One region of the Psychrobacillus sp. FSL W7-1457 genome, then DNA from elsewhere that is predicted to be linked to it. Evidence: riboswitches for the same ligand, from Rfam matches in the RefSeq annotation. Region 1 holds a riboswitch; the other holds the start of a gene.

Region 1 (4,050 bases):
GTTCCCTAGCAGACGTTTGTACATCTTATGCCAATGTGGATACGCAATATCATTCCAATTCAGTATACCGCTTGATTGCCCATTAAATATTCCTGTTGATTTGTTTGGATTTCTTGGTTCTAATGTTTTTGCCTTTTGCATGATTTAAAACTCCCTCTAGCCATTTAGTGACAATTTTCTCTTGGCTTCCTCTTGGTGACTGTTCAATTTTTAAGCCTTGGAAAGGACTGTTACAATAGCAAACTAGTTTATCCACTGCCCCGCAAAATAGCTCGTCTCCACCAAATTGAGTATCGCCAGAGCCAAATATATAACTATTTTCTGGTCGATATCCTAAGTCTCTTAAAAAATCCTTCATTTCATCTGGAATACCCCCCTGATCCCAGGTGAAAGTCCCTATAAATACTAAGTCATACAGCTGCAGGTCTGGTAAGTCTCCTATATCGATGCAATAGGTATCCACCTGATAATGGAAGGTCACCAGCTGATTTTGTAAAAGCTCTGCTATTTCTTCTGTATTTCCGCTATAGCTCACATAACATATAATTGCCTTCATCAGCTCGAACAGGACTCACATTCGATAAGTTCTACCGAGGTGGAACGTACGTAATAAGTCGTTTTTAGCCCACTTTTCCAAGCTTCTAAATGTAACGAAAGTAATTCCTTTGCCTTTATCGTGTTTTGTACATATAAATTTAAGGAGACCCCCTGGTCAATATGTCGCTGACGTGCGGCGTTTTGCTTCACCGTCCAATGCTGATCAATGAAATAAGCAGACTTATAAAACCACGTAGTCTCTGAATTTAAATCTGGCACTGTAACAGGAATTTTATAATCCTTCTTCTCTTCTGCATAAGACTTCTGGAAAATCGGATCAATACTAGCAGTACTTCCCGCTAAAATAGAAGTCGATGAATTAGGAGCAACTGCCATTAAATAACCATTTCTAAGACCTACTTCTGCGACCTTTCTGCGAAGCTTATTCCATTCGTCTCCTTCATACTGACGCTTTTCAAAATAAGCACCTGTTTGCCATTCCGAACCTTCGAATAAAGGATAAGCTCCCTTTTCCTTAGCAAGACTTGAGGATGCCTGAATAGTTAAATATGCAATTCTTTCGTATAATTTATCCGCAAGTTCAACCGCTTCCTCTGACTCCCAACGAATCTGCTTAAGTGCGAGCAAATGATGCCATCCAAATGTACCAAGACCAATACCTCGATACCTTGCATTTGTGCGCTCTGCCTGGGGCACAGGAATCATATTTAAATCGATTACATTATCTAGCATGCGTACTTGAATGTTTATCAGTCTTTCTAATACATTTGCTGGTACAGCCTTTCCTAAGTTAATAGAGGATAAGTTACAAACAACAAAGTCCCCAGGTTTTCTGCGTGTGACAATAACATCATCCTCTAACTGGATCGATTCAAAAGTTGTTGCGCTCTGGTTTTGAAAAATTTCTGTGCAGAGGTTACTACTATAGACCATTCCTTCATGCTTATTTGGGTTGCTCCGATTTACTTCATCTCGGTAAAACATATATGGCACCCCTGTCTCTAACTGAGACCTCATAATTCTTTTCATCAAGTCGATTGCTTGTACAGTTTCTCGCGATAGGCGTTGGTCATTCACACATTCCTCGTATTTTTCTCGGAATGATCCTTCTCCTCGTTTCTCATCGTAGAAATCCTCCAAAGAATAACCCATTACCTGACGAACCTCATGCGGATCAAACAAATGCCATTCTTCTCTTGCATCAACCCTCTCCATGAATAAATCCGGCAAGCATATACCTGTGAAAATATCATGCGCTCGAAGGCGATCATCTCCATTGTTTAGGCGTAAGTCTAAAAAAGTAAAAATATCCTTATGCCAAGCATCCAAGTAAACAGCTACTGCTCCTTGTCGTTGGCCAAGCTGATCGACGCTGACTGCCGTATTATTTAACTGTTTAATCCAAGGTAGAACTCCACTAGATGCTCCCACGAATCCTCGAATAGAAGAGCCACGGCTACGCACCTTCCCCATATATACACCGATACCCCCTCCAAATTTAGATAGAGTAGCTACGTCTGTATTACTGTCGTAAATACCTTGCAGACTATCATCTACAGTGTCAATAAAGCAGCTAGAGAGCTGTCCATGCGGCTTCCCAGCATTAGATAAAGTTGGAGTTGCAACCGTCATATATAAATTGCTCATCGCCCAATAAGCTTCTTTTATTTTTTCAAGACGGTTTACTTTTTCGTCCTTCATAAGTGTCATAGCTATAACAAGCCAGCGTTCTTGTGGCAACTCTACAATATTCTTATTAAAATCCTTCGCTACATAGCGATCTAAAAGAGTTTTTAAGGCTATATAGGTAAATAGGAAATCTCTTTTTGCGACAAGGAGATTTCCTAGCTGCTCTAACTCCTCATTCGAATAACTTTCCATAATAGAGGGATTATATATTCCCTTTTTAGCAAGGATCCGTACGTTCTCTGCAAATTTTGTATAGACGGCATCTGCGGTTGTGTTTCTGCGTTCGGCTTGCTGTGAATAGACTTCTGCTAAATATATTCTTGAGGCTACAAATGTCCAAAATGGCTCCTGTTCATCTAAAAAGCTTAGTGCATCTAGAGACATAGCTTTAGACCAAGCAGCAATTGTGCCTTCCGGGTGTTTTTGTAACCACTTGTGATGCGACTTAACTAAGGGCGCTATCTTTTCTTCTCCAAATTCTACTATTAACTGCTGTAATACCTGCTGTTTTTCTGTATTCGTAATAATTGCCAATTCAAATTCCTCCCTATTTTTTATATACAAAAAAAGCGATGCCTCCAGCCTCTTCGGCTGAGTCATCGCTCATGATTTTAAAGTAGGAAACAACAAGACATATCGTTCGTTTTAAGATAGAGTCTCTCGCCCCCACCTCTCAACCCCCGAAGAAAGTGTTGCTTCACCGATAAAAAGGCAGGTCTACTGGCTCGTGTTTCTCCCTTCTGCTGGCCTTCCCACGAAATATCGCAGTGGCATATTCAACAGTCGTCTACACTTACAGTTGCGGGGACAGCTTCGGTCTTTCACCGAATTCCCTTTTAAACCATAACGGTACCTTTTCATCGTATAAATACTATATATTGTGTTTTGATTACTTATATACCCTAACATATTGTGTTTAAACTTGTACATAGGTAAAAAGACTATGAGTTAGGTCTTACATCTTATTTTCAGAATAACTCTGTCACAAAATTGCGAATCCAATATTTTCTGTATATTATAATTATAGCGACCTATAAAAATGGTAAAATATCTTAATTTTAGGAGAGTGTTAAATATGATTGCAAGCAATTCCGCGAGGTCGACCTCTAAGGACTTATTACCCCAAGGACCAGTTGGTATTGGTGGCTGGCTGATACTTCCACTTATCGGACTTATTACCACACCCTTTGTTACTTTTGCATATCTGGTGACCGATGTTTTCCCATTTTTAACAGCTGAAAGTTGGGAGAGTATAACTAGTAGGAGTGGAGAGTATTACCACCCTTTATTTGGCCCAATTGTAATAATAGATCTCATCATTTACCTTGCTCAAAATTCTTTAGTTATCGTATTACTCATTCTTTTCTTTAAAAACAAAACCATTTTCCCTAGAGTAATGATCACCTATCTTACCACAATACTAATATTAGATATTCTCATAGGCTATATAAATTTGCAAATCGTAGAGAGTGTGTTTGAACCCGATCCTTTAACGTCCCAGCACTATATGTTTAATGTAATACGGGCTATGGTAAGTACCTCGATTTGGATTACTTATTTTAGTAAATCCAAGAGAGTAAAGAATACATTTGTAAAGTAAACATACGATAGGAGGTAGTTCTCAATGACTGTTACTAATGTATCTATACAACCACATAATGGACCCTCAGGAATTAATGGTTGGCTAATTCTGCCCTTGATCGGTTTGCTATTTGCACCATTTCACTATTTACTTAGATTTTTCAGCCACGTAATAACCTACCTTACGAATAACATTTGGGTGACGATGATTGAATTAGATGT
Region 2 (4,050 bases), 390 kb from region 1:
AAATTAATTTTCGAATTCGAGACTAGAGCAGACGGGTATGCAGGTGAAAGGATGTGGGTGAAAATTACCCATAGGGATATGGAAAACTTTAAGGGAGTTCTTTCAAACGACCCAATCAATATAAGTGAATTAAAAATTGGACAAGAAATTTCATTTCGTGCAGTACATATATGTGACACTGAGTATAACGATCCAAATGCTTCTAAATGGGATTATTATTTTGATACGAAAATAATTGTAAGCAACGATGTTTTAGAGAGAAATGAATTTAACTTTATGTTAAAAGATGATCCAAAAGATGCTCAAGATTCTGGTTGGTCTGTTTTAAGTGGTTACGAAGATGATAGATTTTTAAGTAATTCTGATAATTTTCAGTATATATCCATAGGTGTAATTTTAAATATAGATGACTCTGTTCTATCTTTTATTGATGAGCCACCTCTATGTGCATATGAAAAAAATGACCACGGTGTCTTCTATAAAATAGACGATTACGATTGGGAGTCTTACTTAGCTTAGGAAGGGATTTATATGAACATTGCTCAATTAAAAGAAGTACTATTTAAGCAAGCTACCATTTTTGAGACGGGTGGACATCGACCAACAGAAGAATTAGGAGAGAGCTGGATTGGAAAGGTCATGTGGGGAAAAGAAGAAAATATATCTTCCCAGTATGAGCCTTTAAGTACAATTTTTTTAAACAATCTCCCTTACGTACCGGAGGAATTAAAAAACATTCAATTAATCACTATTTATATGGACTTTAATGTATATGATCATTTAAACAATGATAATTTAGCATCTTTTTTTATGATTAATTGCTATACAAGCCTCAACGAATTACATAAAATAAACGATCAATCTGCAAGGATGAAACCTTTTCCATTAAAACCGAAACTAGTTGAGAATGATGCTCCCGCCTGGGACTCTGATGATATACCACCAGAAATTGTAGACGAGATTTTACGCATTGAATTAGAGGATGCGATCGAATATTACGATGATATCGTGGAAGATATCTATCCTATGCATAAGGTTGGAGGATATCCTTCCTTTACCCAGAGCGGAGTCTCCTATGGTGACGAATATCCCTTTGTCTTTCAGATAAGCTCTGATGCGAAAGCGCAATTCAACATAGTAGACAGTGGTAGCTTCTATTTTTTCTATAATCAAGACAAACAAGAGTGGATTGTGTACTGTGATTTTTATTAATAGCATTAGGGGTGAGTATCTCTCGAATATTTTCTAATAGGAGATGGACATTTTTTACTTAAGCTACAAAAATGCCACTCCCCTAGCTTTATAGAAGGTCAGAAAGTGAAACGTGAAATGATTTCGATAATATGAATGTAAAAATTTCACTGAAATCACCTTTAATCAATTACTACTGTTTTTTTACCTCGCTTGAGCTGGAGAAGATTCATTTCTCAAAATAGTTAAACACGAACCTTTTCTAAAATTGATTGTAGCGGCAGGCGGCGGCACAAGTAGGGATGAGTGAGACAGCTCAGACATCACAACCTTGCGCGTAAGCGACAGGTGATGACTTATCGCTCCCCCCCTCGAAAGATCGTCCGAGATATGAGCGAAAATCAATTCTACTTTCTACATATAAAAGTATATAAACTTGAATATTCTTTATTAATTGTTCGTATTTTTGAAATTATGAAACGGATGCCTTTCTCAAATCCCGACATCATCTCGACAACATCTAAATATAAGGTATAATAAATGCAAGAAACAATAGAATAACATTTGCGTAAAGGTGCTCTAGTTATTGGATACTAGAGTTAAAAGGGAAGCTGGTTAGAGTCCAGCGCGGTCCCGCCACTGTAAGTGATGCATGTGCATCATAAGCCAGAAAACCTGCCTTTATGTGCACACCCATTACCTACGCGGATAGGTCTGGTGTAGGTCCGCTTTCGGTATTTTTGGCAGATTTATACCTATCTATCTCTCATCCTAGGATGGGGGATTTTTTATTGTTTAAAATTAGGAGGAATGAAGGATGAAAAAGTTTTGGTTATTAATTGGGATAGCACTGTTTGTATTGGCTGGGTGCAATGATTCCGAAACACTTCCGTTAGAAAAAGAAGATAGTGTAGAGGTTGGTAGCTCGGAAACAGCATTTCCGCTGACTCTCACTGATGCAGTAGGACAAGAGATTACGCTAGAGGAAGCCCCAACATCAATTATATCTATGATTCCAAGCAATACCGAAATTCTATTTGCTTTAGGGCTAGATGAAGAAATTATCGGTGTGAATGATTATGAGAGCTACCCTAAGGAAGCCTTAGAAAAAGAAAAAATTGGTGGCATGGAGTATAACATTGAAAAAATAATCTCTTTAAGTCCGGATATCGTATTCGCTCATGAATCCATTGTTTCAATGGCAGAGTCAGGATTACAGCAGCTTCGAGATGCTGGTGTAAAGGTATTTGTGGTACAGGATGCAAAGGATTTTAACTTAACCTATAAAACTATTGAACAAATTGGCCGAGCAACGGGGAAATATGAGGAAGCACAAGCCGTTATAGAGGATATGAAGGCAAAGGTTGATGAAATTCAAGAAAAAGTTGCAAAAGTAGAGACAAAGAAAACAGTATTCGTAGAAACTTCCGATGTACCAGAAATTTATACTCCTGGTAATGGGACATTTATGCAAGAAATTTTAACGATGGTCAATGCAGAAAATATTATGGCCGATCAAGATGGCTGGTTTCAAGTTAACCCAGAGGAAATAGTAAGCCGTAACCCAGATGTTATGTTAATCACCTATGACTACGTAGAAGGAATTGTAGAAAAGGTGGAACAGCGTGATGGTTTTGACACAGTGACTGCCATTCAAAATGATGAGGTGGTACAAGTGGATGAGGATGCAACGAGTCGTCCAGGTCCACGTTTAGTAGAAGGCCTAGAGGAAGTGGCTAAGGCTATTTATCCGGAGGCATTTAGTGAGTAAATCAATGATCGGTTATATCTTGTCACTGGCTACGTTAATCGTAGCCATTTGGCTAGGTGTGTCGGTCGGATCTGTAAAGGTACCGATCAGTACTTTATGGGATACGGGTACAGATGCGATTGCAACAAATATCGTCTGGAAGATTCGCATGCCGCGAGTTATACTCGCAGGATTAGTCGGAGCATCCCTGGCAATAGCGGGAGCAGCTTTTCAAAGTCTGCTTAAAAATCCGCTAGCTGATCCTTATACATTGGGAGTGTCGTCCGGAGCATCGGTTGGTGCAGTGGCTACACTCTTTTTTGGAATATCGGTACCTTTTTTAGGAATGTTCACCCTGCCTGTTTTCAGTATGTTAGGAGCTCTTGCAACGATGCTCACCGTAATCACCTTCGCGAAGCTTGTTGATCGAGCGATGAAAATGGAAACGATTATTTTAACAGGTATTATCTTTAGCTCGTTTCTCGGCTCTGTTATTTCCTTAATGATTGCATTAACAGGGGAAGAGCTAAGGCAAATAATTGGTTGGCTCCTTGGAAGCGTCTCTATGCGTGGCTGGAGCTATGTTCAAATGGCATTACCTTTTATAATAATTGGTTCACTTTTATTATGGTTAAACCGTAGGGAGCTAAATGCAATGCTGTTTGGAGAAGAACGAGCACAGCATTTAGGTGTGGAAGTAAAGAAACGTAAAATGATGATACTAATAGGTGGGTCTATGCTTACTGGGACGGCTGTAGCTGTATCGGGAACCATTGGATTTGTCGGACTCGTAGTGCCTCATATGACGAGGCTGTTATTTGGCTCCGATAACCGACACGTCCTTCCGTTAAGCTTCATAAACGGAGCATCGTTATTAATTATTTGTGATCTCGTATCACGTACGATTATATCTCCAACAGAGCTTCCTATTGGAGTTATCACAGCCTTTATAGGTGCACCAGTTTTTGCATTTATCTTCTTCCGACAACGTAAAAAAGGAGCTGCTTAACATGCTAGAGATAAAAAAGCTTTCTGGTGGCTACAATCAAAAGCTTATAGTGCATGACGTCTCCTTTCAGGTATCTAAAGGAGAAATGCTAGGGATATTA

Evidence for each region. Region 1 has a riboswitch for cobalamin ahead of NSQ95_RS01215 (ribonucleoside-diphosphate reductase subunit alpha). Riboswitches for the same ligand answer to the same signal wherever they lie in the genome.
Region 2: another riboswitch for cobalamin. It lies ahead of NSQ95_RS03015 (ABC transporter substrate-binding protein); the one in region 1 lies ahead of NSQ95_RS01215 (ribonucleoside-diphosphate reductase subunit alpha).

The regions. Positions count from the first base shown of each region.
Region 1 is NZ_CP151993.1:226,839-230,888, reverse strand. It holds gene NSQ95_RS01225 (ribonucleotide-diphosphate reductase subunit beta) at 1-141, opposite strand, end outside; gene NSQ95_RS01220 (flavodoxin) at 83-556, opposite strand; gene NSQ95_RS01215 (ribonucleoside-diphosphate reductase subunit alpha) at 556-2,775, opposite strand; cobalamin riboswitch at 2,940-3,119, opposite strand; gene NSQ95_RS01210 (DUF2569 domain-containing protein) at 3,323-3,847, shown strand; gene NSQ95_RS01205 (DUF2569 family protein) at 3,872-4,050, shown strand, end outside.
Region 2 is NZ_CP151993.1:612,440-616,489, forward strand. It holds gene NSQ95_RS03005 (DUF2185 domain-containing protein) at 1-519, shown strand, start outside; gene NSQ95_RS03010 (DUF1963 domain-containing protein) at 532-1,212, shown strand; cobalamin riboswitch at 1,747-1,889, shown strand; gene NSQ95_RS03015 (ABC transporter substrate-binding protein) at 2,009-2,962, shown strand; gene NSQ95_RS03020 (iron ABC transporter permease) at 2,955-3,950, shown strand; gene NSQ95_RS03025 (adenosylcobinamide amidohydrolase) at 3,952-4,050, shown strand, end outside.